Regions from separate parts of the Komagataeibacter rhaeticus genome, predicted to be linked through region 1. Evidence: predicted binding sites of a transcription regulator. Region 1 holds the regulator's gene; each other region holds the start of a gene.
The links. Region 1 encodes LexA, which represses DNA repair genes until DNA is damaged. Its sites were predicted from a motif close to TGTTCTANNTANGTTC; they were not measured.
Positions count from the first base shown of each region.

Region 1 (9,739 bases):
ACTGCGCCAGCAGGCTGTCCAGCGCCTGCGTACGCATGTCATCCGTTGGCAGGTCGGTCATGAAATGCTCGGGCAGGGCACCGGCATACAGGCTGTGCATCCCTTCCTCCGGGTCGCACACCGCCATGGTGGCCATCGTATCCCCATGGTAGCCACCCCGGAAGGCAAGCAGCCGGGTGCGGCCGCTCTCACCCTGGTTGAGCCAGTACTGGATGGCCATTTTCATCGCCACCTCGACGGCGACGGAACCTGAATCGGTAAAGAACACCCGCTCCAGATCACCGGGCAGCATATCCGCCAGCCGTGTGGCCAGCGTCAGCGCCGGTTCATTGACCAGGCCGCCAAACATGACATGCGGCATGCATTCAAGCTGGGCCTGCACGGCCTGACGGATATGGGGATGGTTATAGCCATGGCAGGCGGTCCACCATGAGGCGATGCCATCAATCAGTTCCGACCCGTCCGCCAGCGTTATGGTCCGGCCCCGCGTTGCCACGGCGGGCAGGGGGGGCGGTGCGGTACGCATCTGGGCGTAGGGTAGCCAGACATGATGCATGCCCCGTTCCAGCCATTGTGGTCCGCGCATGGACTGCCTCCATATGATATTGCGTTGGCGGGATTGACCGGAGCAGCCTGCTCCGGCAGGAGAATGCGCTTCATGGCCGGTTTTGACTCACTTTTCCAGACAGCACTTGACCATATGGCGGACCAGCATACCCGCCGCGTGCTGCGCCCCGTGCGCCATGTGGGCGCGGCCACCGTCATGCGCGACGGCCGCAGGCTGGTCAATTTCTCCGCCAATGATTATCTGGGCCTGGCCCATCATCCCGCCCTTGGCGCGCGCGCGGCACAGTGGGTGGCGGAAGAGGGCACGGGGGCAGGGGCATCGCGCCTTGTAACCGGTACCAGCGAACGGCACATGGCGGTCGAAGCCCGGCTTGCGGCCTTCAAGGGCACGCAGGCGGCCCTGCTGCTGGCCAGCGGGTGGCAGGCCAATGCCTCGGTGCTGGCGGCCCTGCTGCGGCTGGCGGCCGGGCAGGGCGCGCCGCCACTGGTCCTTGCCGACAGGCTGAACCATGCCAGCCTGCACCAGGGCTGCCTGGCGGCAGGCATACGCCAGATCCGCTTCCGCCATAACGATCTTGACCATCTGGAAAGCCTGCTCGTGCGCCACGCGGATACGCCGGGCCAGCGCGTGATCGTGACGGAAAGCGTGTTCAGCATGGATGGTGACCAGACCGATATCGCGCGGCTCTGTGCGATCGCACGCCGGTACAACGCCTTTACCTATGTGGATGAAGCCCATGCCACCGGCGTACTCGGCCCGCAGGGGCGCGGACTGTGCGCCGGGCATGACGTGGATCTGGTAATGGGCACGTTCAGCAAGGCGCTGGGCGGGTTCGGGGCCTATGTTGCCGGCACGCAGGCCCTGTGTGACTGGCTGGTCAATGCCTGTTCGGGCTTCGTGTTCACCACTGCCCCGCCACCTGCGGTCCTGGGGGCGATGGATGCAGCCCTTGAACTGCTTCCCATGCTGGACGAAGCGCGCGCGCGCCTGGCCCGTAACGCGGCGCATATACGCGGCGTAATCCGTGACTGCGGCCTGTCATGCGGGCCGTCCAGCACCCAGATCATTCCCGTCTTGCTGGGCGATGCCCCGCGCGCGCTGGGTTTTGCTGCGGCACTGGAGGCCCGTGGCATCCTGGCCACCGCCATCAGGCCACCCACCGTGCCGCCGGGTGGCAGCCGCATCCGGCTTGCACTCAGCGCCGCCCATACGGATGACATGATCCACCAGCTGGCCACGGCCATCCCCGCCGCCCTGCACGGGAGCGCCTGAATGGCACCGGCACTTCCCATCATCTTCATGCATGGCTGGGCGTTTGATCCGACCGTGTGGGAGCAGACCCGTGCGGCCCTTGGCCCGATGGAGACACGGTGCCTCGATTTCGGCTTCTTTTCCCCCCGGGCCGATCTTGACCTGCCGGCCCGGCCCTATGTCGGGGTGGGACATTCACTGGGGGCATTATGGCTGCTACGCCATCACGGCCCGCACTGCCGGGGGCTGCTGCTGATCAACGGTTTCAGCCGCTTCGGCGCCGGCCCCGACTTTGCCGATGGCATTTCCCCGCGCATAATCGCCCGCATGCGTACAGGCCTGCGCCATGCGCCCGAGGGCATGCTGCGGACCTTCCGCCAGCGTGCGGGCATCGACACGCCCGTCCCCCCCCATATCGCATGCGACAGGCTGGAACAGGGGCTGGCCGCCCTGATGGACATGGATTGCAGGCCCGACCTGCGCCATGCCCCATGCCCCGTGAACGTCATGGCCGGAACACATGATGCCATCGCCCCCCCCGGCCTGACACGGGCCTGCTTTCCGCCCCATGGCCCGGTTCCCACCCGGTGGCTGGACGCAGGGCACCTGCTTCCCCTGACCCATGCGGCCGACTGTGCCCGCGCCATTACCGACCTGACCCGACGGATACCCCCGCCATGACCCGCACCGCGCGCATTGCCGCCCGATTTGACGCAGCCGATGATTATGAACAGGCCGCCCGCGTGCAGCGCCTGGCCGCGATGGAACTGGCCCGCCGCATCGGCCGCCAGTATGGGCAGGAAGCACCCGCGCGTATTCTGGAAATCGGCTGCGGCACCGGCCTGCTGACCCGCGAACTGCGCAGGCTTTTCCCCCGCGCCCATATCACAGCAACCGACATTGCCCCGCGCATGCTGGACCGCATGGCGCGACAGATGCCCGGTGACACGCATCTGCGCCTGCATGTCATGGATGGGCAGGCACCGGACGCGCAGGGACCGTTCGACCTGATCTGCTCAAGCCTTGCCATGCAATGGTTCCATAACCGTGCACAGGCGCTGCATGCCCTCGCCGGGCTACTGGCACCGGGGGGACACATGGCCCTGGCCACGCTGGCCGCCGGCAGCCTTGCACAGTGGCGTGCCGCCTATGACCGTGCGGGCGTGGCCTGTCCCGTTCCGGACTACCCGACGCAGGCCCGGCTGCAGGCGGAATGGCCCGTCATGGGCACGGGGCTGTGGGAGGTATCGCAGATTGTGGACATGCCTGCCACACCGCTGGCCTTCGCCCGCGAACTCAGGGCCATAGGCGCCACCCATACCGACCACCCGCCCGCGACCGCAGGCCAGATGCGCCGCGTACTGGCGGCGGCCGGGGCGAATCCCTTCACCATGTCCTATAATGTGGCCTACGGGCAGTTCCGCAGGGCTGCGTGGCCCGGTGTATTCGTAACCGGCACCGATACGGATGTGGGCAAGACCGTCGCATCGGCGGCACTGGTGCTGGCATGGCATGCCGCCTACTGGAAACCGCTGCAAAGTGGCACGGACGACGCGCAATCGGACAGTACAAGCGTGCGGCAGCTCGCACGGCTGGATGACACACGGCTCTATCCGCCTGCCGCCACTTTTGGCGCATCCCTCTCCCCCGAGGACGCCGCAGCCCGTGCCCACACCCGCATCGATCCCGCTGCTATCGCCCTGCCGCCCCATCCGGCCGCACGCGGCCCGCTGGTAGTGGAAGGGGCAGGAGGCGTGCTGGTGCCCATTGCCGAACATTACCTGATGATCGACCTCATGGTCCGGCTTGCGCTGCCCGTGGTGCTGGTTGCACGCAGCGCGCTTGGCACGATCAACCACACGCTGCTCAGCCTGGCCGCCCTGCGCGCACGCGGGCTGCATGTGGTGGGCGTGATCCTGAACGGTCCGCCTGAACCGCTGGCCCGCAGCGCCATAGAACGGCATGGGCAGGTGCGGATACTGGCTGATTTCCCACCCGTCATCCCCATGGGGCCAGAGGCGGTGGCCGAACTGGCCGGTCGCCTGCCGCCATGGGCACAGGTTACCGGCGAGGGGGGTCAGTAACGGCGGATCAGCCCCGCCAGCGTCCCCTGCACGCTGACGCGCGACGCGGGCAGCAGGCGGGTTTCGTACCGGGTATTGGCGGGAATGAGCGCGATTTCGCCACCTTCGTGACGGATGCGCTTGAGGGTCACTTCATCCCCATCGACCAGCGCCACGACAATCTGGCCATCGGTCGCCTGCGTCCCCTCGCGGATGATGACCATGTCGCCGTCCAGTATGCCCGCGTCCTGCATCGAATCCCCCATCACTTCCAGCGCGTAATGGCTGGCCTTGCCCAGCATGTCCGCCGGAACGGCAATGCGGGTGGTGTCGGTCGTGATCGCCTCGATCGGATTGCCGGCGGCTACACGGCCCACGAAGGGTACCTCCACCACCGGCACCAGAAAGGCCGCGTCCGCGCCCTCGGGGCGGGAAGGCCCGGGTGCCTTGACCGGCGGGGGCGGCGGGATCTCGATATCTGGCAGGCGCAGGATTTCCAGCGCGCGGGCGCGGTGATGCCTGCGGTGCAGGAACCCCCGTTCCTCCAGTGCGGAAATCAGCCGGTGGATGCCGGATTTGGAGCGCAGGCCAAGCGCATCCTTCATTTCATCGAAGGAAGGGGAAAATCCGGTCCTGCGCAGATGGCCGTCTATGAATAGCAAAAGCTCATGCTGTTTTTTTGTAAGCATACCACATGTCCTTTTGCCGGGGCGATGACACCGCAACACGCGTGCGGTGGAACAAACCAAAAACCTGTTTCCATGTTCTATATTGGTTCCACCCGTCGCGTCAACCGGCTTTAGCGCCCGCGTTCAGGCCGGAGCCTGATCGATGCGGATGATGTCGCACATCTCCCCACGCCACGCGGCGGGGGCATGGGGCGCGCGCAGCACCAGCGCCTGGCTTTGCGCCAGGATGTGCAGCATGGCCGAATCCTGTACGGGAAAGGGCGTGGCCACAAGCTGGCCCTGCGCGTCATGCGCAAGGGTGGCACGCAGATGGTCCATGCGCTGGTCGTTGGCGGGCACATCCGCGCCAAGGACGGCACGCATCACGGGTTCGGCCGGCTGCGCCATGCCCGCCATACGGCGCAGGGCAGGCAGCACGAACACGATGGAACACACAAAGGCCGCCACCGGGTTGCCCGGCAGGCCGATAAAGGGCAGGCGGCCCAGATGGCCCGACATCAGCGGCTTGCCCGGCCGCATGGCGATCTTCCAGAAATCGGTCTTCAGGCCCACCTGTTCCAGTCCCCGCCGCACCAGGTCATGACTGCCGACACTGGCCCCCCCGGCCGTGACCAGCATGTCCACGCCATCGACCATGCGCTCGAGTGTGGCAAGGTCGGCCATGTCATCACGCAGGGCGGGCAGCATGACCGGCTCGGCCCCCGCCCCCCGCAGCAGGGCCGCCAGCATGGGGGTGTTGGAATTGGCGATCTGCCCGGTTCCGACCGGGCTGCCGGGCAGCAGCAGTTCATCGCCGGTCGCGGCAATGGCCACGCGTGGGCGACGCGTGACCGCAAGCCACGCATGGTTGGCGGCGGCCGCAACCCCCACGTCCCGCGCCGACAGCCTTTTGCCCGCCGGGATGATGACCTGACCCGCCGCAAAATCCTGGCCCTGGCTGCGCACGTAGGTACCGGGGCGCAGGGTATGGGTTGTGGTGACGGCCGTGCCATCGGCCTGCGCGTTTTCCTGTATCAGCACCGCATCCGTGCCTGCGGGCATGAGGCTTCCGGTAAAGAGACGCACGCACTGCCCCGCCCCGACCCGACCAGGAAAGGGATGCCCCGCCGGGGCGTTGCCAATGCACGCCAGCGACACGCCACCCCCCGAAAGGTCGGCCGCCCGTACCGCATAACCATCCATTGACGAAACATCAGCAGGCGGGTTGGACAGCAGGGCAGCCACGGGTGCCGCACTGACGCGCCCACAGGCTTCGGTCAGGGGCACGACCTCGGCGGGCAGGGGAAAAACCCCGTCCAGAATCCGTTTGCGCGCTTCGGAAACACTCAACATCGTGCACCGCACTCCTTTTTTTACCCGTTATCGACAAATTTAAGCAGAAATATCGGTCTGGGTGCTTGACCTCAGCCTTGTGTATGCGCATTTTCCGCCAACTTGAACCACTGCTGCACCCGAGTGTTCCAGCAGCGGCGGAGCAGTGCTGAGGATATCATGGCCAAGAGCAACACCATTCAGATCAAACTCGTTTCCACGGCGGACACCGGCTACTTCTACGTGACCAAGAAGAACGCCCGCGCCCAGACCGGCAAGATGGAACTGCGGAAATATGACCCCGTGGCACGCAAGCACGTGGCCTTCCGCGAAGCGAAGATCAAATAATCTTCCGCCCCGGCGGATACAGAAAAACCCCGGCGGAGACGACCGGGGTTTTTTTGCGCCTGCATTCCGGCCCCGTTGGTCAGTACAGGTGGTCATGGTCCCCGTAGGGCACGACAATCTCATCCTGACGGGCAAGGTTCTGCATGGAACGCGCGCGTTCATCCAGCAGGTCGGTATCCAGCGCGCCTTCCTTCAGCCCCCGCACGCGGCGTAGCCAGACTTCCTGTTCCGCCGTGGCGTCCTTCTGGGCGGAACGGGCTTCATCCAGCAGGTGCAGCTGGGTGGCATAGCTGTGCAGCCCGTGCTCCCCACGCATGGCATTCCAGCCGAAATAGGCGGTCAGGCCAATGAACAGGGCAGGGGGAATGGTTGCGTGCAGCACGCGCCGCATGATCTTGCCCAGTTGCATGATGTTCTTCCCCCTGCCTTGATATATGCCGGACGGACTTAGCCCGTCCGGCGTGGCGTGTCACCCGTTCTTCAGGATCGTGCGCCCGGCATAGCGGGCGGCAGTGGCCAGTTCGTTCTCGATGCGGATCAGCTGGTTGTATTTCGCCGTCCGGTCCGAGCGTGAAAGCGAGCCGGTCTTGATCTGTCCGCAATTGGTCGCGACCGCCAGGTCAGCGATCGTGCTGTCCTCCGTCTCGCCCGAACGGTGGCTCATCACCGCCGTGTAACCGGCGTGCTGGGCCATCTGCACGGCTTCCAGCGTCTCGCTCAGCGTGCCGATCTGGTTGACCTTGACCAGCAGCGAATTCGCCACGCCATCCCTGATGCCCCGGCGCAGGCGGTCAGGATTGGTCACGAACAGGTCATCACCCACCAGCTGCAGCTTGTGGCCCAGATTGGCGGTCAGTTCGGCCCAGCCTTCCCAGTCATCTTCGGCCAGGCCATCCTCGATCGAGATGATGGGGTAGCGGGCGGACAGGTCGGCCAGGTAGGCAATCATGCCGGCGGCATCAAGGCTCTTGTCCTCGCCCTTCAGCTCATAACGGCCATTCTTGTAGAACTCGGTCGCGGCGCAATCCAGTGCGAAGGTCACGTCATCACCCGGCCTGTAGCCCGCCGCCTCCACCGCACGCATCATGAAGCCCAGTGCTTCATCAGCGGATCTGAGCGCGGGGGCAAACCCGCCCTCGTCACCCACGTTGGTATTGTAACCCGCACCTGACAGGCTTTTCTTGAGCTGGGTAAAAATCTCGGACCCCATGCGGATCGCATCGGTCACCGTCGGTGCGCCCACGGGCTGGATCATGAATTCCTGGATGTCGATCGGATTGTCGGCATGTTCACCACCGTTGATGATGTTCATCATCGGCACCGGCAGGGTGCGGGCATACACGCCGCCCACATAGCGGTACAGCGGCACCTGCAGTTCCTGCGCCGAGGCCTTCGCCACGGCCAGCGACACGCCAAGAATTGCATTCGCCCCCAGCCGGGACTTGTTGGGAGTGCCATCAAGATCGATCATCGCCTCGTCAATGGCGACCTGATCGGTTGATTCCACGCCCTGCAGGGCCTCAAGGATCTCGTGCTCGACATGGCCCGCGGCCTTGAGCACGCCCTTGCCACCAAAGCGCTTGGGGTCGCCATCGCGCAGTTCCACCGCCTCATGCGCGCCGGTGGATGCGCCGGACGGCACGGCGGCACGGCCTTTGGCGCCGGACGCCAGTTCCACATCCACCTCGATGGTAGGATTACCGCGACTGTCGAGTATTTCGCGGGCGATGATATCGATAATGGCGCTCATGGTATCTGTTTCCTCAGATTTGACATTATGGGGACATGCCATGCCGCCGGCATGCATATCCTGCCCATACGATAACAGATGCCACGCATCATGCCAGAGCGGGCTATACATATCATGACCAGTATTTCAGGAGAGTCCCCGCCGTGAAACGCCTGCCCCTGCTTGCCATTGTCACTGCCCTGGCCAGCCTGCTGCCGCTGATCGGCTGCACCTGTGCGATCCTGTTCCTTACACCGGACCACACGCCACGCCTGCTTACGGCAGCCGTGGGCTATGGCGCGGTCATGCTGTCCTTCCTTGGTGCCGTGCACTGGGGGCTGGCGCTGGAACGGCCCGACATCATCCCCGCGGGCGGCACGCAGCGGCTGACCAACCTGCGCCTGGCGCTGGGGGGCGTGCCCGCGATCATTGGCTGGGTGGGACTGTGCGCCGCAACCGTGCGGGAACTGGCCGGGCTGTTCATCCTGATCGCGGGATTCGTGATGGCGGCCATCGGGCAGCGCATGGCGTGGCAGCGCGGGGCCATGCCGCGCGGTTACATGACGTTGCAGTGGTTTGTCATCTGCCTGGCGGAACTGTGCTTCCTGGCCATACTGGCGGCCTGCCTGGGCATGCGCCCGGCGCAGTAGGTAGACAATCTGGCAGAATGCACTGTTGAAAAACGGATAAACGCTTTTGGCGAAGCTTTTTTCAAAAAGCTTCAGGGAATGCTGCCTTTCTGAAAAAGGGCGGTACCCGAAAACTGTCGTTTTCGCATCAGGCTGTTTTTACGGGCGGTCCCACTCCACGGCATAATAAAAAAACCCCGGCACGCAGAACGTACCGGGGTCTTTTCGTAGTCAGGCTATCCGCAATCAGGTGTTCTGCAGGGCACGCAGGACATCCGCCGGGCGCACCGGCATATGGCGCAGGCGCACACCCACGGCATTGAAGATGGCGTTGCCAATGGCCGGCCCCACCACCGTCGTGCCCGGTTCACCCAGACCCATTGGCTTTTCCGTGCTGGGCAGGAACTCGATGTCCATTTCCGGCGTATCGGCAATGCGCAGCGGGGTATAGGTGTTCAGGTTGCGGTCAACCGGCAGGCCGTTCACGATTTCCGTGTTCTCGAACAGGACCATGCTCAGCCCCCACAGCGCAGCACCTTCGGTCTGGGCCTTGGCGCCATCGGGATCAACCACGGTACCCGCATCCACCACGATAGTCAGCTTCTGGCATGTCACCACGCCGGTGCTGCGGTCAACATGCACCTGTGCCACACAGCCGATCCATGTCGGCATGCCGCGTTCCTGCCCGGCCGTGGTGGCCAGGCCCAGGGCAGTGTCCTTGGGCAGGGTGGTCTTGCCCCAGTTCACCTTTTCCATAAGCCTGCGCACGACGGCGGCCTGACGCAGCGCGCCCCCCACGGAATCCGGTGCCTGGCCCTTGTTGCGGCCCTGCGCGGTCAGCAGGTCAAGGCGGAACTGGGCAGGGTCCTTCTTCTGGCGGTGCGCGACCTCATCCAGGAAGCACTCGATCCCCCAGCTGGTCCAGCCGGGGCTGACCGAACGCAGCCAGCCGGGGCGGAAGGTCTTTTCCGCCAGGTCATTACGCAGCGCGCGCACCCGGAAGGCCCCGACCTCGTACCAGTGGTCACCACCGGCAATGGCGAACTGGTCATAGGGCTTGCCATCCACGCCCTTTTCCATGAACGCTTCGGCCATGACACCCGTGGGCCAGCCGGCGGCGGCCTGATAGTCCATGGCGGTGATCTTGTCAC
Region 1 is NZ_CP050139.1:1,888,661-1,898,399, forward strand. It holds gene GWK63_RS08575 (adenosylmethionine--8-amino-7-oxononanoate transaminase) at 1-586, opposite strand, end outside; gene GWK63_RS08580 (aminotransferase class I/II-fold pyridoxal phosphate-dependent enzyme) at 650-1,840, shown strand; gene GWK63_RS08585 (alpha/beta fold hydrolase) at 1,841-2,500, shown strand; gene bioD (dethiobiotin synthase) at 2,497-3,903, shown strand; gene lexA (transcriptional repressor LexA) at 3,897-4,571, opposite strand; gene GWK63_RS08600 (molybdopterin molybdotransferase MoeA) at 4,695-5,903, opposite strand; gene rpmG (50S ribosomal protein L33) at 6,063-6,230, shown strand; gene GWK63_RS08610 (FtsB family cell division protein) at 6,310-6,639, opposite strand; gene eno (phosphopyruvate hydratase) at 6,700-7,980, opposite strand; gene GWK63_RS08620 (DUF3429 domain-containing protein) at 8,124-8,609, shown strand; gene GWK63_RS08625 (xanthine dehydrogenase family protein molybdopterin-binding subunit) at 8,835-9,739, opposite strand, start outside.

Region 2 (9,739 bases), 1.3 Mb from region 1:
GCCAGCAATCCAACCATTGCAAGACGCGGTTTCATCCCGGCAGCCCCTTCCCCCTTCTTGCACCCTGCCCCGCCCACACGGCTCTGGCCTGCCGGGCGGGGCATCCCTGTCAGCCTGCCTTAACCGGGCAGGACGGGGGGATCAAGCCTCGCCGCCCTCATCGTCGGGACCAACCAGCATGGCTTCGGCCACCACACCGGCCTGCTCACGCACGCGGCGTTCGATATCGGCCGCCATTTCGGGGTGGTCGCGCAGGAACTGCTTGGCATTCTCGCGCCCCTGCCCGATGCGCTGGCTGTCGCACGAGAACCAGGCCCCCGACTTCTCCACAATGCCGGCCTTGACCCCCAGGTCGATCAGTTCGCCGACCTTGCTGATCCCTTCGCCATACATGATGTCGAATTCGACCTGGCGGAAGGGCGGCGCCATCTTGTTCTTGACCACCTTCACGCGCGTCTGGTTGCCCGTGACCTCGTCCTTGTCCTTGATCGAGCCGATGCGGCGGATATCCATGCGCACGGAGGCATAGAATTTCAGCGCGTTGCCGCCGGTCGTCGTCTCGGGGCTGCCGAACATCACACCGATCTTGAGCCGGATCTGGTTCAGGAAGATCAGCATGGTGTTGGAACGCGAGACGGAACCCGTCAGCTTGCGCAGCGCCTGGCTCATCAGCCGCGCATGCAGGCCCACATGGCTGTCACCCATGTCGCCCTCAAGCTCCGCACGCGGCACAAGTGCCGCAACACTGTCCACCACCAGCACGTCGATCGCACCCGAGCGGACCAGCGTATCGGCAATTTCCAGCGCCTGTTCACCGGCGTCGGGCTGGCTGATCAGCAGGTTGTCCACGTCCACGCCCAGCTTGCGCGCATAACCGGGGTCCAGCGCGTGCTCCGCATCGATGAAGGCGCAGGTGCCACCCTTGCGCTGGGCCTCGGCAATGGCGTGCAGCGCCATGGTGGTCTTGCCCGAGCTTTCCGGGCCATAGATCTCGACAATGCGGCCGCGCGGCAGGCCGCCGATGCCCAGGGCGATATCAAGCCCGAGGGAGCCGGTGGAAATCACATCGACCTGCTCGCTGGGCCGCTCGCCCATGCGCATGATCGATCCCTTGCCGAACGCGCGCTCGATCTGGCTCAATGCCCCTTCCAGGGCCTTGCTTTTATCGATACCCGGAGCCTGTGCCATTACGTGCCTATCCTGGTGCTTGAGGAGATGAAACCGAAAGCGGGCCTCCCGCCCGCCACCACCTGCGCCGGGCAGGCGGTACGTCCTGCACTGCAATATGGAACAAAACAGGACCATTTACAATGGTCCCACCCTGCCCCACACCGTGAATAATGCCGTACCGGCGCAAAAACGCCAGACTAGCGCGGCCCCATGGCCAGCCCCGCGCCACGCGGGTCGGTCGCGGCAACGCAGGTCGCGCCATCGCCCGGCAGCCCGCGCGGGCAGGATATGGCATTCACGCGCCCCTGTGCCGTGACGGGATGCGCGTCGGGTGCCTGACCGGCCAGGATATTGCGCATGGTAACGCCCACGGCGGCGGCGGCATCATTCTGCCCCGACCCCGCCGCCACGGCCCGGAATGCCCGGCCCTGACTGGCGATGGCCGCCGTATACAGCGGCTGTGGCAGGCGGGCGGGGGAGGCCCCCAGCACAATGCCGGTATTGCCCGCCATGCGCCCCGTGCCGAACAGGTTGTCCATGCTCAGGCTGCACGCCACGGCCATGCCGGCATGGTCCACCACCGTAAAGGATGTGGAGGCCGGGAGCGCGGGCAGGCCGCCCCCCGCCCCGCCACCGGCATTGACGAAGGCCTGCGCCCGCGCCAGCACGCTGTCCGCCGTGCCCCCCGTGGCATTGCCGTTCTGCGCGCGCCAGGCGGCAATGGCGGCCTGCGCACGGGTTGCGGCATCAGATGAGGCCGCGCTGCGGAAGGTAACGGCACTTCCCAGCCCGCCATCGGCGGGTGGCGGCAGGAAGGCGACCCGCGTCTCGCCATTTTCCACGACAAGGGGCTTCTGCTCCGACGGAACGGCCGCGCGCAGGTCCGCCACCTGCAACCCGCCGCCTGCCGCCTGGCTGCCCGCGACAAAGGACTGGGCCAGGGCGCCATTGTACAGATCACCCACCCCCATGCTGCGGATCTGGTCCAGCGCGCCGGACAGGTGCGTCTGCACCAGCGCATCGCCTTCGGCCAGCGCCTTGCCATCCGAACGGCTGAAGATGGCGCGTATGCCCGCATCGGCCAGCAGCGGCACCTGCACGGCCGCAAGGTCGCCCGCAAGCTGGCGGCTGACGTTGATGCCGTTGGAAGCCAGCGTGATCGCGCCGGGCAGCAGTTCGGAAAAGGCGACCGACCCGTATTGCAGATGCATGAGATACAGCCCGCGCGCCATCATCGGGACGGCTGCCGGACGGTCGGCGCGCGGCATGCCCGTGGCCGCCACCGTGCCCGCGACAGGCAGGAACATGAACGCCCGGCCGCCATTCTGGTCACCCGGCCTGTAGGCCAGGCAGGCCCCGCCCGCGCCAAGCGAGGCGCGCGAGGGCAGCGTGACCGAAAGTGCCATGCCCATGGCCGTCGCCGCATCCGCGGCATTGCCGCCACGCTGGAGAATGTCGCGGCCCACCAGTGTCGCCTGCGGCTCATCAGCCGAGACCGTGCCGATCAGCGCCCCGGGTGAAGGACCGAACATGTGCGACACGATCTTCACGGGGGAATACTTGTTGAGGGAACACCCCGTAACCGAAATGGCCAGCACCGCCGAGACTGCATGACGCATGTACCGGCGGGCGACAGGTGTTATCGAATGCTCAGGCACGCAACGCTTCTCCAATGGCAGGTCGGCTTGAATTCATTGAACGGCTCGTACCACGGCCACGCGATCGCCGCAGACCCGTTACGACTTAGCGGCCTTGGGGGCCATGGGCAACAGGCATGCCAGCCACCATGACCCATTCCTTTCCCGTGCCCGATCCTTTACAGAAGCACCCTATCGCGACATGACAACGGAGCAAACCCGTGACATTCATTTCCCCCCGCCGGTACCGTCCGCGCCTGCTGCCCATCCTGCTGGCCACGGGGGCCGTCATGATCGCCCGCCCCGGCACGGGCCATGCCGCCGATCCCGCCGCGACCTTCACCCCCGCCCAGCGGCAGGAAATCGTGGAGATCATGCGCAACGCCCTGAAAACCGATCCCACCATCCTGTCCGATGCCATTGCCGCCCTGCGCAGCACCGCCAATGCGGCCCAGCAGAACGCGGCCCGCAGCGCGCTGGAAAGCCACCGCGCCGACCTGCTCACACCCGCTGCCAGCGACGCCATACTGGGCAACCCGCAGGGGCACACCACAGTGGTGGAATTCTATGACCCGCGCTGCCCCTATTGCCGCAAGGTGCTGCCCGACCTGGACCGCCTTGCGCGGGAGGACAGGGACCTGCGCATTGTGGAGAAGGTCATTCCCGTACTGGGCCAGGGCAGCCTGATCACCTCGCAGGCGTTGGTGGCGGCCTTCGTGCAGGGGGGACAGGCCGCCTATTTCCGCATGCAGGCGGCGGTGATGGGGGATTCCGCCGCCCCCACGGCTGAACGCATGCGCACGCTGGCCACCCAGTCGGGCCTGAACGCCGCAACACTGGCCACGGACATGAATGGCGCCAGGGTCACCGCCATCCTGCAGGCCAACATGGAACTGGCCCGCGCCATCGGGCTGGACGGCACGCCCACCTTCGTGTTCAACGCCCGCCAGATCATTCCCGGCGCCGTGGGCTATGACGACCTGAAGAAAGCCATTGCCCAGAGCCGCTGAGGGCCGGTCATGCCCCACATGAAATAAGGCCGGTCGCACACAGCGACCGGCCTTTTTCATCAGGAGCGGCCTGCCTGTCCCGCAATCAGGCCATGGCCGCGACGGGCGGTGCCTCCGTCAGGTCATTGAGGCGCAGCAGATGCGTCAGCGCCGCCACCATGTCGTCCATCATCTGGTCGGTATGGTACGGCCCCGGCGTCAGGCGCAGGCGCTCGGTGCCACGGGGCACGGTGGGATAGTTGATGGGGGTGGCATAGATCCCGTAATCATTGAGCAGCCTGTCGCTCAGTTCACGGCAGCGCTCGGCATTGCCCACCGGGATCGGCACGATATGGCTCGGCGTCATGGTAAAGGGCACGCCCGCCCGGCGCAGCTTGTCACGGAAGGTATTGACACGTTCGAACATGCGCTCGCGCCGCCAGCCATCCTTGCGCACCTGCTGCACGCTGGCCAGCGCCGCGGCCACCACCGCGGGCGGCAGCGACGTGGTGAAGATGAAACCCGAGGCGGACAGGCGCAGGTATTCCACGATGTCGCTGGACGCGGTGATGTAGCCGCCATGCACGCCAAAGCCCTTGGCCAGCGTGCCCTCGATGATGTCCACCTGCTCCGCGACCCCGTCGCGCTGCGATACGCCACCGCCCTGCGCGCCATACAGGCCCACGGCATGGACTTCATCAAGATAGGTCATGGCGCCATATTTGCGGGCCAGCGCGCAGGTGGCGGCAATGTCGGAAATGTCGCCATCCATGGAATACACGCTCTCGAACGCGATAAGCTTGGGCGCATCGGCGGGGGCTGCGGCCAGCTTGGCTTCCAGGTCGGCCAGGTCGTTATGTTCGTAGATGACGGTGGTGGACCCGCGCGCGCCCTTGATGCCCGCGATCATGGAGGCATGGTTCAGCCGGTCGGAAAAGCAGATCCAGCCCGGCATGCTGGTCAGGATGGTCTGCAGCGATGCCTGGTTGGACACGTAGCCCGATACGAACAGCAGGCCCGCTTCCTTGCCATGCAGGTCGGCCAGTTCCGCCTCCAGCGCGGTATGGACGGGGCTGGTACCCGCGATGTTGCGCGTGCCGCCGGCACCCGCGCCATGTTCATGGATGGCCTGGATGGCGGCCTCGACCACAACGGGGTCAACGCCCATGCCAAGGTAATCGTTGGAAGACCAGACCACCACTTCCCGGTCCCGCGGGCAGGCGGGGGTGGCGGGGGTGGCCGCTGCTTCGGGCTGTTCGTAAAGCGGATACCGCTCGGCCTGGCGTGCCAGTGGGGTGAACTGCCGGTATCGTCCCTGTGCGCGGATATTTTCCAGTGCCGTGCGGCAGAACCGGAAGAACGGATGCCCATCCACATGATTACTGGACACTGCTGCTTTTCTCCATGCACACCACCCGCCTGTTGTGCGCGGGGGCTTCATTCATTACGGCCATGCACTGGCATGGCCCTTCACGCGGGGGCGTGTTTTCCCCGTCACGTGGCGCTGTCGCTGGCGGTTAACCACCGGCGGGCCAGCCTTTATGGCATGAGGGAGGCGGTAATTGCAAAACCGCATTCGGCTACTCGACGTAGATGCAGACCTGCATTGCACTGCCGGAGGAGATGGTACGGGCATCCATCTCGGTCTGGCTGCCCCCCGCACCCGCATCCATGACCGCCTGGAGCACCGGCTGGCCGCTGGCCGCCACCACGCCGCTCAGGTCGCCCGGCGTGCCGTCCGCCCTGTCGGGCACGTTGACGACAATGGTGAACAGGGCATTGGGCTTGCGCGCCAGCGCATCGGTCACGGCGGCCATAACCGCCGGGCGCCACTGGCTTTGTGGCGTACCGGCCACGATGGTCACCAGCGCCGGACGGTCCATGCCCGGCACGGGCGGCGGTGGCGCCTGGGGCAGGCGGGGCGGGTCGCCCGCATGGCGGTTGAAGGTTTTCTGGCTGACCAGCGCGCACCCGCCCAGCACCGGCAGGCACAGGGCGGCGGCAAGAAGGGCACGGCGGGCGGGGCGGGCGCGGGGAGGGTGCATGGCCCGCTACAGATACAGTATCGCCCCCGCCGGGCATAGTGGGCAGCGCTGCAATGTTGCCGCCATGCGCGCGGCGCAGTAGTACAGGCCAGGCGGCTCCAAGCGATCCTGCCCCGACATATGGACGATGCCGATGCCAGAAGATCAAGCCTGTGCTTCCCTGCCCGATGGTGGCCCCCCGGCCGCCCCCAGCATGCCCGAACGCCTGATAACGGCAATCCGCCACGCCATTGGCGTACATGAACCCGACCGGCGCTATGCCCCGCATGCGCGGGTCATGGCCGGTTTCTGCGCTGTGCTGTGGAGTCGCTTCCTGCGCTTCGACCCCGCAAGCCCGGAATGGCCGGACCGCGACCGCTTTGTCGTCTCCTCCCCGCGCTACCGCGTGCTGCCCACCATCATGGCCGAACTGTCCGGGCAGGCCCCCCTGCCCCCGCACGGCGCCCACCCCGACACCCCGCCCCATGAACGCCAGGCCTGCGGCCCCAACGGGCAGGGGCTGGGGGCGGCCATCGGCATGGCGCTGGCCGAACACAGGCTGGCGGCCCGTTTTGGCCGCTCGCTGGTCAACCACCGCATCTGGGCGCTGGGATGCTGGACGGAACTCTCCACCGGGGTGGCGCTGGAAACGGCGGCGCTGGCGGGGGAAATGACGCTGGACCGCGTGACACTGGTGGTGGGCCTGTGGCACAGCGAACGCGAACAGGTGGACGCCATCCTGCCACGCTACAGTGCATCGGGCTGGTCCGTGCGCAAGGTGGATGCGGGCAATCCCGAACAGATCGCAACCGCCATCGCTTCTTCCCAACGCACGCACAAACCCTGCCTGATCGCCTGCATCGCCACCGCCGAAACCGGGCCACAGCCCCCCTTTGTCGATGATCCGGGCCTGTGGGCGGGTGCCGCGCGGCGCGGCGCCAGCGCCCGGCGTTCGTGGCTGCGGCGGCTGCTCAAGGACCGGCAGAAGGCGGAATTCGAGCGCATGGCCCGCAACCAGCGCCCCGCCTTCTGGCAACCCGACTGGCAGCGTACCTGGCGCGAGGAAGGGACGGCCATTGCCCGGGTTTCCCCCGCCTTCGCCGCGCGGCGCGGACTCGAGACACTGCATGAACTCCTGCCCGAACTGATCTGCCTGCGTTCACGCCAGGGCATGCTGGCCGACCTGTCGGCCCACCGGCGCAGCAGTGGCGAGGCAGAGCTGAACTGCGGCACCCAGGTCCATGGCATGGCGGCCCTGCTGAATGGTATTGCGCTGCATGGCGGGCTGCTGGCCTTCGGGGCATCCACCATCATCGCGGTGGACCGCATGCGCCCCGCCCTGCGCTACGCCGCCATGACCGACCAGCAGGTGATCTACCTGCTGACCGATGACAACATGCTCAGCGGCGACAACACGGGCGGCTGGCGCCCGGTGGAACAGCTTGCCAGCCTGCGCGCCATGCCCAATATGGCGGTTTTCCGTCCCGCCGACCACCGCGAGACCATGGAATGCCTGGAACTGGCGCTGCGCCGCACCACCGGGCCAAGCCTGCTGACGCTGGAATCCACCCCCATCCTGTCCGCCCCCGCGCCCGAGCGCGAACTGCACGGGCTAACCAACCTGTGCGCGCGCGGCGGCTATGTGCTGGCCGAGGCACAGGGACCACGGCAGGTAACGCTGGTCGCCACGGGGCATGAGGCGATCATGGCGCTGGCCGCGCGCAAACTGCTGAAGGAAGCGGGGATTGCCGCGGCTGTCGTATCCCTTCCATGCTGGGAACTGTTCGCCGCCCAAAAAATGACGTATCGTGCTGCCGTGCTGGGAACGGCACCCCGGATCGGGATAGAGGCCGCATCGGGGTTTGGATGGGAACGCTGGCTTGGCGCAGACGGAATTTTCGTTGGCATTGACGGGTTCGGGGCATCCCCGGACCAGCCCGGCAGCCCGGCTGACATCACGCCGGAACGGATCTGCCGCGATGCCATGCGGCTGCTCGCCCCCCTGTCCGACACCCTGCCTGGAACCGCGGGAGGAAACGGCGCGCCTCCACCCGGAATGGCATCGGTCGATGCCAGTGTGTGAACATGTCTGACCCTTACGGAGAAAATAAGAAAATGGCTGTTAAAGTCGCAATAAACGGTTTTGGTCGCATTGGTCGCCTCGTGCTGCGTGGCATTATCGAAAGCGGGCGCACGGATGTCGTGCCCGTTGCCATCAATGACCTCGGCAGCGTGGAAGACAACGCACACCTGCTGTCCTATGACAGCGTGCACGGCCGGTTCCCCGCCGATGTGAAGGTGAATGGCAACCAGATCATCATCACCGCCAATGGCCGCACCTACGCCCCCATCACCGTCTCGGCCGAGGCCGACCCGACAAAGGTCCCCTTCCAGGGCGTTGATGTGGCCATGGAATGCACCGGCCGCTTCACGGACAAGGAAAAGGCCGCCCAGCTGATCAAGGCGGGCGCGCGCAAGGTAATCGTCTCCGCCCCCGCGTCGGGCGTGGATGCCACCATCGTGTTCGGCGTGAACCAGGACGTGCTGACACCGGACATGACCGTCATCTCCAATGCCTCGTGCACCACCAACTGCCTGGCCCCGGTGGCCAAGGTGCTGGATGACGCATTCGGCATCGAATGCGGCTACATGGTCACCATCCATTCCTATACCGGCGACCAGCGCACGGTGGACACCCTGCACAAGGACCTGCGCCGCGCACGCGGGGCGGCGCTGAACATGATCCCGACCTCCACCGGGGCCGCGCGCGCCGTGGGGCTGGTGCTGCCGCACCTCAAGGGCAAGCTGGACGGCACCGCCATCCGCGTGCCCACGCCCAATGTCTCGCTCGTCTCGCTGGACTTCGTGCCCAAGACCGCCCCCGCTTCCGTCGAGGCGGTGAACGAAGCCGTGCGCAAGGCGTCCGAATCCGGGCCGCTCAAGGGCATCCTTGCCTACAACACGGCACCGCTGGTCAGCACGGATTTCAACCACTCCATCGCGTCCTCCACCTTTGATGCCACCCAGACGGCGGTGATCGATGGGGGCCGGCTGGTGCGCATCTGCAGCTGGTATGACAACGAATGGGGCTTCTCCAACCGCATGGCCGACACGGCCGCCGTGTTCGGGGCACTGTAATGGCCGCCGCTTCATTCAAGACGCTGGACAGCCTTGATGCCACCGGCAAGAAGGTACTCCTGCGCGCCGACCTGAACGTGCCCGTGCGCAACCGGCAGATCACCGATGCGACACGGATCATCCGCCTGCTGCCCACCATACAGGAACTGGCGCAGAAGGGTGCCAGGGTGATCGTGGTCAGTCACTTCGACCGCCCGAAGGGCCAGCGCGTGCCCGAAATGTCGCTTGGCCCCATTGCCGACGCGCTGGGTGACGCGCTGGGCCGCCCGGTCACCTTTGTCGATGACTGCATCGGCCCCAAGGCGCAGCAGGCCGTGGACGCCATGCAGGACGGTGACGTGGTGGTGCTGGAAAACACCCGCTTCTACCCCGGTGAGGAGCAGAACGATCCCGAACTGGCCAAGGGGTTCGCGGCCCTGGCCGATTACTACGTGAACGATGCCTTCTCGGCCGCCCACCGTGCCCATGCCTCGACCGAGGGCGTGGCCCGCCTGCTGCCGTCCTTTGCCGGGCGACTTATGGAGACGGAACTCAACGCGCTCAACATCGCGCTGGAAAACCCCGCGCGCCCGGTGGGCGCGATCGTGGGGGGGGCCAAGATCTCGACCAAGCTCGACCTGATCGGCAACCTGCTTGAAAAAGTGGACATGCTGATCATCGGCGGGGCCATGGCCAACACCTTCCTTGCCGCACAGGGCGTGAATGTCGGCCGTTCGCTGCAGGAAGCGGACATGCACGACACCGCGCGCGCCATCATGGCCAAGGCAAGGGAAAAGGGCTG
Region 2 is NZ_CP050139.1:619,314-629,052, reverse strand. It holds gene GWK63_RS02985 (hypothetical protein) at 1-104, opposite strand, end outside; gene recA (recombinase RecA) at 142-1,188, opposite strand; gene GWK63_RS02975 (gamma-glutamyltransferase) at 1,368-2,789, opposite strand; gene GWK63_RS02970 (DsbA family protein) at 3,029-3,817, shown strand; gene hemA (5-aminolevulinate synthase) at 3,903-5,186, opposite strand; gene GWK63_RS02960 (hypothetical protein) at 5,377-5,841, opposite strand; gene GWK63_RS02955 (transketolase-like TK C-terminal-containing protein) at 5,975-7,903, shown strand; gene gap (type I glyceraldehyde-3-phosphate dehydrogenase) at 7,936-8,958, shown strand; gene GWK63_RS02945 (phosphoglycerate kinase) at 8,958-9,739, shown strand, end outside.
Region 2: a site for LexA is predicted at 1,289-1,304, ahead of recA (recombinase RecA). Genes of this name have one in related genera too.

Region 3 (9,739 bases), 1.4 Mb from region 1:
ACATGCGCTGCCAAGACGATGGATGCCGGGGTTCGCCCCGGTAGATCCGGCAGAATGCACTGACCAGCGTGATGGGAAGACTGTAATTCAGGAACAGTTCAGGCGATACCGTTGTATGACATGTGCCATCGAGCACGTTTTCAAGATTGGTGCCTGACACGCAAGCGCACACCCATAATGGCCAGCGAAGAACGTCGCACAAATAGGCCGGACATAAGGGCGCACCTGACCGGATCCCCGCATCCTGCGAGCAGCGATGCATTCCACCGAGAAAACAAGATTTAGGGAAACGCAGAGAGATAACAAATGTGATCCATTGCATCGAACCGGCCGTCCACATAGGTCATACAGATCAATCTTGCTGACGGGCGGATGCTGGTTCGCAAGCGATGCCTCGGCATTGTCGGTCCAGTGGTTGGTCGTGGCGACAATGATACGTCGGGCAAAATGCTTTTTTCCCGAGGCGGTGAAAAAGCTGTCGATATCCTGCTTGCTGATACGGTGAGACGGGGCATAGAATTTGCACTGGATGGCATGGTATTCACCGGTGCCCCGCGTTCTGGCGACCAGATCGATGCCCGTGTCTTTCGCGACATAGCCTTCTTGGGTTGCCCAGTCCTTGTATGTCCATACCTGGTCATACAGGTCCGCGTAGCTCGGCTCTGTTCGCAGGTAGCAGACAATCAGTTCCTCGAAGTAGGTGCCTTTCTCGCGCTCTGTGACGGACAGATTTCTATAGGTATCAAGCAGTTGGGAAAGCGCGGACATAATCGGGCAAGCCTTTGGACGGTCTGAAAATCACGTCTGACCAGATTAACCCTTGCCATAGGGATGGGGAATAGGGCCTGCTGACAAAAGGTTTTTTCAGACTGACGTGGACATGATTCAACGCTGGTATTTGCGGAAATCTATGAATGCGTGGCGATCTGACGGACGAAGAAGGGGCGATCATTGGCGGCCTGCTGCCGCCTGAACGTGAGCGTTGGTCACGACCGGCACAGGATAACCATCTGTTTCTCAATGAAATGCTTTATGTCCTGCGTGTCGGTTGCCCATGGCGGAACATGCATGAGCGTTACGGAAAATAGAACTCCGTCTATGTCTGGTTTCGGCGGTGGGCTGAGTAAGGCGTCTGGCGCAAAAGGCGACATTTAATAATTACTTCCCACAGGAGCATTCGCGACCGTCAGGGCATTGTCGGGCAGAGGGCGCTGCAGTTGCAGCGCTTCGTCCAGAGGGGCATTCATCCAGAGATCCAATTCTCCCGGCCGGGTCAGGATGACCGGCATGGCTTTCGGATGAATGGTGCCGACTTCCCGATTGGCTGTGGTGGTCAGGAAGCCGAACAGGTCATCCGTTGTCTCGCCATCCGCCAGTTTTCGTACTGACGTCCACTGGCACCAGATCCCTGCAAAGAAAGCCAACGGCTCCCCATCGCTGCGGACAAACCAGACGGGCCTGCTGGTCCCATCTGGCAGGCGCTCCGGTTCGGAAAAGGCCGTGAGCGGCACCAGGCAGCGATGCGCCACACCTTCCCAGCGCTTCCACCAGGTCGAGGTCGGGTTGCGGATATTGGTCACACCCCGATCGACCCTGTGGCCTTTCAGGTAGTTCGGCGGCGTGGGCATGCCCCAACACGCCATGACCAGTTCACGCCCGTCCTGCGCGTTCCGCACGATGGGCGCCAGGGTGTTGGGCCAGATCTCGGGCAGGGGCCGGAGATTGCCGGTGCGGTCGGTCATGACCCGGGCCGCCTCCCGGATCGCCTGCTGGCTGCCGGTCATCGCATAGAGGTTGCACATCACGCCGTCCTTTCGCGAGTCCGGATATGGGTGTCCTGCCGGATGGTATCCACCCTGCACGAAGGGGGTGGCCGGACTGTTCCTGATAAACCCCTGCAATCCAGACAGTTTTCATCGAGCCTGGATCGGACGGCAGGCCTGTGCCCGCGCCCGGATCGCAACCGCTTTTCCAGGATGGGTTGACATTCGTCACCATGCCAGAACAAATAACGAACACGATCACTGATTCCGTGTCAGAAACACCCGAATGGACTGTCCGACCCCATGCCCGCACCCAAACCCCGTCCCGCGCTGGAGGCGCTGAGAGCACAGGTCAGCCGCCTCGAAGGCCAGGGCCGACGCAGGCGGGGCGTGCTGCCCTTCGGCATGCCCGAGATTGACGGTCGTCTGCCAGATGGCGGCCTGGCGCTGGGCGCGCTGCATGAGGTGGCAGGCGGCGGCCATGACGCCCTGAATGCAGCAGCGTCCGGCCTGTTTTCCGCCGGGATCGCAGCGCGGACACGGGGCAAGGTGCTGTGGATCGCCACCCGTCAGGACCTGTATGCCCCGGCATTGCAGCAGGTCGGGCTGTCGGCGCGACGGACCATTTATGTCGCGGCCAGTTCGGACGTCGATGTCCTGGCCTGTTTCGAGGAGGCATTGCGCCATCAGGGACTGGGGGCGGTCGTGGCCGAGGTGGCCCGCCTGTCCATGACCGCCTCACGCCGCCTGCAGTTGGCGGCCGAGACATCCGGCGCGCTGGGCATCGCCATACGACGCTGGCGGCGGCATACGGATGCCGCCGATTTCGGCCAGCCCACGGCGTCGGTCACCCGGTGGCGGGTCTCGGTCCTGCCATCCGTGCCGCTGCCGGTCCCCGGCGTCGGCCGGTCCCGCTGGCTGTTGGAACTGATCCGTGCCCGCGCGGGCGAATGCGCTGATTTCGAAGTGGAGGCCTGTGATGCCAAAGGGAGACTGGCACCGTGTCGTCTCGCTCTACCTGCCGCTCTGGCCGACAGACCGGATCAGGAAGCGGCTGGGCACCGACGCGCCCGCGCCTGACTGCCCATTGGTGCTGGCCGGACGGGAAGGGCGGCGACGGGTCGTGCTGTCGGTTGATCTCGCCGCCCGCAGGCTGGGCCTTCGCCCCGGCACGCCTGTCGCGAAAGCGCAGGCGCTCCATCCCGATCAGCTCATCATGGATGCCGACCCGGACGGTGACCGGGCTGGGCTGGAGCGGCTGGCGCTGTGGTTCCAGCATCGCATCGCCCCCATCGTGGCACCCGATCCGCCAGACGGCATCGTGCTGGATACGACCGGTGCCGATCACCTGCATGGGGGTGAGGCCGTCATGCTGGAGAACATGGTCACGCGCCTGAAGGAGGCCGGGATCACGGCCCGGGCCGCGATTGCCGATACATGGGGTGCCGCCCATGCGCTGGCGCGTTATGGCCGGGAACGCATCACCCTCGTGCCGCCTGGTGAGACGGCGGCAGCGATCACTGATCTACCCATCGAAGCCCTACGCCTGCCAGCGGATATCATTGATGGCCTCCATGGGCTGGGCGTGTCACGCATCGGTCCTCTGGCCGGCATGCCGCGCGCGCCGCTGACCCTGCGCTTCGGCCCGGATGTCGTCCGCAGGCTGGACCAGGCTTTCGGGCGGCAGGCGGAAGCCATTGTCCCGGTCCGGCTGCAGGCACCGGTGCAGGTCAGCCGGAATTTTGCCGAACCGATCAGCGCAGCCGAGACCATAGCCCGCTACATCACCAAACTCGTGCCGCCTCTGTGCGCCGGGCTGGAGCAACGCGAACAGGGCGTGCGCCGCCTCGACCTGCTGCTGCACCGGGTGGACAGCCGAACCGAGGCCGTCCGTGTGGCTACGGCCATGCCGGTGCGGGACGTCAGACGCCTGACCCGTCTGCTCTGTGACAGGATCGAGACCATCGATCCGGGCTTCGGGATCGAGCGCATGGTGCTGACGGCTTCGCTGGCCGAGCCGATCCTGCACCGCCAGGGTGTATCGGCCCTGATCGAGGAAGAAGAGGCCGACGTCTCCGACCTGATCGATACCCTGGCCAACCGTGTCGGCACGCAGGCCCTGTATCGCTTCGCCCCGGTGGAAAGCGACGTGCCCGAGCGGGCCGTCTGCCGCGTGCCCGCCCTTGCGCCCGAAGATACACGGGAGTGGCCGGATCACTGGCCGCGCCCCACGCGCCTGCTGCCCCGTCCCGAGCCGATCCAGACCATGGCCGTGCTGCCCGACCATCCACCGGTCTTCTTCATCTGGCGCGGCATCCGCCACCGGATCAGATGCGCCGATGGCCCTGAGCGCGTGTTTGGCGAATGGTGGAAAGGGGATGGCGAACTCACCACCGTGCGCGATTACTTCCGGGTGGAGGATACCAGCGGCGAGACATTCTGGGTTTACCGGACCGGGGATGGCGAACATGGCGAGACCGGTTCGCAGGGCTGGTTCCTGCACGGTCTCTTTGAATGAGCGTGGCATACGCCGAACTGCAGGTCACGACGTACTTCTCGTTCCTGCGCGGCGCATCCTCACCAATTGAACTGTTCGAGCAGGCGAAGGCCCTTGGCATTGAAGCGCTGGGCATCTGCGACCGCAATTCCCTGGCGGGCATGGTGCAGGCCCATGTCGCGGCCAAAGAGACCGGCATCCGCCTGGTCGTGGGCTGCCGTCTCGACCTTGCCGATTTCGCGCCCGTGCTGGTCTACCCGACGGACCGGGCCGCCTATGCCCGGTTGTGCCGACTGCTGAGCCTTGGCAAGGCCCGGGCCGGGAAGGGGAAATGCCATCTGCTCTGGGAGGATCTGGTGGCATGGGGCGAGGGGCTCCTTGTCATCCTGCTCCCGGATACGGCGGATGATGCCTGCGCCCTGCATCTGCGCAAGCTGCAGGAGGCCTTTGCCGACCGGGCCTCCATGGCGCTGACCCTGCGGCGCCGGCCCAATGACCAGATGCGGCTGTATGAACTGGCGAACCTCGCCCATCAGGCGCGGGTGCCAATGATCGTGACCAATGACGTGCTGTTCCACACCCATGACCGGCGCATCCTGCAGGATGTGGTGACCTGTATCCGCAACCACACCACCATCGACGAGGCCGGGTTCGCGCGTGAGCGCCATGCGGACCGCTACCTCAAGCCGCCTGCGGAAATGGCCCGGCTGTTCAGCCGGTATCCCGAGGCGATCGACCGGACCCGTGAGATCGTAGCCCGTTGCCGCTTCAGCCTTGATGACCTGGCCTACCAGTATCCCGACGAGGTGTCCGTTCCGGGCCAGTCACCGCAGCAGGCGCTGGAAGCCCTGACCTGGGAAGGGGCGGCAGCGGCCTATCCCGAAGGCATTCCGCCCGATGAATCATAATCCACTGAAATCACTCAACTCATTTTCGGTCAGACACTAAGAAATGAAGGGCAGATTCTTATTTTTGTGACCGATAAGCCGACCTTCCACTCCCCCCCCAAAGGCGACATTTAATAACTGCCTACCGGGGGAGCATGTACCATCTTTAGGGCGTTGTCGGGCAGAGGACGTTGCAGTTGTAGCGCATCGTTCAAGGGCGCTTTCATCCACAGATCCAGTTCTTCCTGCCGGGTCAGGATGACCGGCATGGCTTTCGGATGAATGGTGCCGACCTCCCGATTGGCCGTGGTGGTCAGGAAGCCGAACAGGTCATCCGTCGTCTCGCCATCCGCCAGTTTCCGCACTGACGTCCACTGGCACCAGATCCCTGCAAAGAAAGCCAGAGGCTCCCCATCACTCCGGGCAAACCAGACGGGCCTGCTGGTCCCATCCGGCAGGCGCTCCGGTTCGGAAAAGGCCGTGAGCGGCACCAGGCAGCGATGCGCCACACCTTCCCAGCGCTTCCACCAGGTCGAGGTCAGATTGCGGATATTGGTCACGCCCCGATCGACCCTGTGGCCTTTCAGGTAGCCTGGCGGCGTGGGCATGCCCCAGCGCGCCATGACCAGTTCACGCCCATCCGGCGCGTTCCGCACGATGGGCGCCATGGTGTTGGGCCAGATCTCGGGCAGGGGCCGGAGATTGCCGGTGCGGTCAGTCATGACCCTGGCCGCCTCCCGGATCGCCTGCTGGCTGCTGGTCATCGCATAGAGGTTGCACATCACGCCGTCCTTTCGCGAGTCCGGATATGGGTGCCCTGCCGGATGGTATCCACCCTGCGGGATGGGGATGGCCGGACTGTTCCTGATAAACCCCTGCAATCCAGACAGTTTTCATCGCGCCTGGCTAGAGCGGCAGGCCTGTGCCCGCGTCCGGATCACAGCCGTTTTTCCAGAATGGGTTGACATTCGTCACCGCACCAGAACAAATAACGAACACAATCACTGATTCCGTGCCAGAAACACCCGAATGGACTGTCCGACCCCATGCCTGCACCCGAACCCCGTCCTGCGCTGGAGGCGCTGAGAGCACAGGTCAGCCGCCTCGAAGGCCAGGGCCGGCGCAGACGGGGCGTGCTGCCCTTCGGCATGCCCGAGATTGACGGTCGCCTGCCGGATGGTGGCCTGGCGCTAGGCGCGCTGCATGAGGTGGCAGGCGGCGGCCATGATGCCCTGAATGCAGCGGCATCCGGGCTGTTTTCCGCCGGGATCGCAGCGCGGACACGGGGCAAGGTGCTGTGGATCGCCACCCGTCAGGACCTGTACGCCCCGGCACTGCAGCAGGTCGGATTGTCGGCGCGACGGACCATTTACGTCGCGGCCAGTTCGGACGTCGATGTCCTGGCCTGTTTCGAGGAAGCACTGCGCCATCAGGGTCTGGGCGCGGTCGTGGCCGAGGTGGCCCGCCTGTCCATGACCGCCTCACGCCGCCTGCAGCTGGCGGCCGAGACATCCGGCGCACTGGGCATCGCCATACGGCGCTGGCGACGACAGACGGATGCGGCCGATTTCGGCCAGCCCACGGCGTCGGTCACGCGGTGGCGGGTCTCGGTCCTGCCATCCGTGCCGCTGCCAGTACCCGGCGTCGGCCGGTCCCGCTGGCTGCTGGAACTCATCCGTGCCCGCGCGGGCGAATGTGCCGATTTCGAAGTGGAGGCCTGTGATGCCAAAGGGAGACTGGCACCGTGTCGTCTCGCTCTACCTGCCGCTCTGGCCGACAGACCGGATCAGGAAGCGGCTGGGGACCGACGCGCCCGCGCCTGACTGCCCATTGGTGCTGGCCGGACGGGAAGGGCGGCGACGGGTCGTGCTGTCGGTTGATCTCGCCGCCCGCAGGCTGGGCCTGCGTCCCGGCATGCCTGTCGCGAAAGCGCAGGCGCTCCATCCCGATCTGCTCATCATGGATGCCGACCCGGACGGTGACCGGGCAGGGCTGGAGCGGCTGGCGCTGTGGTTCCAGCACCGCATCGCCCCCATCGTGGCCCCCGATCCACCGGACGGCATCGTGCTGGATACGACCGGTGCCGATCACCTGCATGGGGGCGAGGCCGTCATGCTGGAGAACATGGTCACGCGCCTGAAGGAGTCCGGGATCACGGCCCGGGCCGCAATTGCCGATACATGGGGTGCCGCTCATGCGCTGGCGCGCTATGGCCGGGGACCCATCACCCTCGTGCCGCCCGGTGAAACGGCGGCAGCGATCACCGACCTGCCCATCGAAGCCCTGCGCATGCCAGCCGACCTCATCGATGGTCTCCATGGACTGGGCATATCACGCATCGGCCCGCTGGCCAGCATGCCGCGTGCGCCGCTGGCCCTGCGCTTCGGCCCGGATGTCGCCCGCAGGCTGGACCAGGCTTTCGGGCGGCAGGCGGAAGCCATTGTCCCGGTCCGGCTGCAGGCACCGGTGCAGGTCAGCCAGAACTTTGCCGAACCGATCAGCGCCGCCGAGACCATAGCCCGCTACATCACCAAACTCGTGCCGCCCCTGTGCGCAGGGCTGGAGGAACGCGAGCAGGGCGTGCGCCGCCTCGACCTGCTGCTGCACCGGGTGGACAGCCGCACCGAGGCCGTCCGCGTGGCCACGGCCATGCCGGTGCGGGACGTCAGACGCCTGACCCGTCTGCTCTGTGACAGGATCGAGACCATCGATCCGGGCTTCGGGATCGAGCGCATGGTGCTGACGGCTTCGCTGGCCGAGCCGATCCTGCATCGCCAGGGTGTATCCGCCCTGATCGAGGAAGAAGAGGCCGACGTCTCCGACCTGATCGATACCCTGGCCAACCGCGTCGGCTCGCAGGCCCTGTATCGCTTCGCCCCGGTGGAAAGCGACGTGCCGGAACGGGCTGTCTGCCGCGTGCCCGCCCTCGCACCCGAGGACGGAAAGGAGTGGCCGGATCACTGGCCGCGCCCCACGCGCCTGCTGCCTCGTCCCGAGCCGATCCAGACCATGGCGGTGCTGCCCGACCATCCACCGGTCTTCTTCATCTGGCGTGGCATCCGCCGCCGGATCAGATGCGCTGATGGCCCCGAGCGGGTCTTTGGCGAATGGTGGAAGGGCGATGCCGAACTGACCACCGTGCGCGATTACTTCCGGGTGGAGGATACCAGCGGCGAGACATTCTGGGTTTACCGGACCGGGGATGGCGAACATGGCGAGACCGGTTCGCAGGGCTGGTTCCTGCACGGTCTCTTTGAATGAGCGTGCCATACGCCGAACTGCAGGTGACGAGTTACTTCTCGTTCCTGCGCGGTGCATCCTCACCGATTGAACTGTTCGAGCAGGCAAAAACCCTTGGCATTAAAGCGCTGGGCATCTGCGACCGCAATTCCCTGGCGGGCATGGTGCAGGCCCATGTCGCGGCCAAAGAGACCGGCATCCGCCTGGTCGTGGGCTGCCGTCTCGATCTGGCCGATTTTCTGCCCGTGCTGGTCTATCCGACGGATCGGGCCGCCTATGGCCGACTATGCCGACTGCTGAGCCTTGGCAAGGCGCGGGCCGGGAAGGGGAAGTGTCATCTGCTCTGGGAGGATCTGGTGGCATGGGGCGAGGGCCTCCTTGTGATCCTGCTTCCGGATACGGCGGATGATGCCTGCGCCCTGCATCTGCGCAAGCTGAAGGACGCCTTTGCCGACCGGGCCTATATGGCGCTGACCCTGCGGCGCCGACCCAATGACCAGATGCGGCTGTATGAACTGGCGAACCTGGCCCATCAGGCGCGGGTAGCAACGGTCGTGACCAATGACGTGCTGTTCCACACCCATGACCGACGCATCCTGCAGGATGTGGTGACCTGCATCCGCAACCACACCACCATCGATGAAGCTGGGTTCGCGCGGGAGCGCCATGCGGACCGCTACCTCAAGCTGCCTGCAGAAATGGCCCGACTGTTCAGCCGCCATCCCGAAGCGGTGGCCCGGACCGTGGAGATTGTGGAACGCTGCCGCTTCAGTCTTGATGACCTGGCCTACCAGTATCCCGATGAGGTCTCCGTCCCGGGCCAGACGCCGCAGCAGGCGCTCGAAGCCCTGACCTGGGAAGGGGCGGCAGCGGCCTATCCCGAAGGCATTCCGCCCGAGGTCAGGAACATCCTCACCCATGAACTCGCCCTGATCGGGCGCATGGACTATGCACCGTATTTCCTCACCGTCCACAGCATCGTCCGCCATGCCCGCTCGCAGGGCATCCTGTGCCAGGGGCGGGGATCGGCGGCCAATTCCGCTGTCTGCTACGTGCTGGGCATTACCGCCATCGATCCGGCACGGACGTCGCTGCTGTTTGAACGCTTCGTCTCCGAAGAGCGCCGCGAGCCACCCGATATCGACGTGGATTTCGAGCATGCGCGCCGGGAGCAGGTCATCCAGTGGATTTATGGTCATTATGGCCGCAACCACGCCGCTCTCACGGCGGTGGTTACGCGTTACCGTGCGAAGGGGGCGCTGCGCGATGTCGGCAAGGTCATGGGCCTGCCCGAAGACCTGATCCGCACCCTGTCCGGCCAGATCTGGGGCTGGGGGCGGAAGCTGGATGAG
Region 3 is NZ_CP050139.1:3,303,283-3,313,021, reverse strand. It holds gene GWK63_RS15250 (IS110 family RNA-guided transposase) at 1-1, shown strand, start outside; gene GWK63_RS17080 (restriction endonuclease) at 88-768, opposite strand; gene GWK63_RS15235 (IS5/IS1182 family transposase) at 915-1,088, shown strand; gene GWK63_RS15230 (SOS response-associated peptidase) at 1,152-1,802, opposite strand; gene GWK63_RS15225 (ImuA family protein) at 2,067-2,843, shown strand; gene GWK63_RS15220 (DUF6504 family protein) at 2,743-4,281, shown strand; partial or broken gene GWK63_RS15215 (PHP domain-containing protein) at 4,278-5,159, shown strand; gene GWK63_RS15210 (SOS response-associated peptidase) at 5,279-5,929, opposite strand; gene GWK63_RS15205 (ImuA family protein) at 6,194-6,970, shown strand; gene GWK63_RS15200 (Y-family DNA polymerase) at 6,870-8,408, shown strand; gene GWK63_RS15195 (error-prone DNA polymerase) at 8,405-9,739, shown strand, end outside.
Region 3: a site for LexA is predicted at 6,130-6,145, ahead of GWK63_RS15205 (ImuA family protein). Genes of this name have one in related genera too.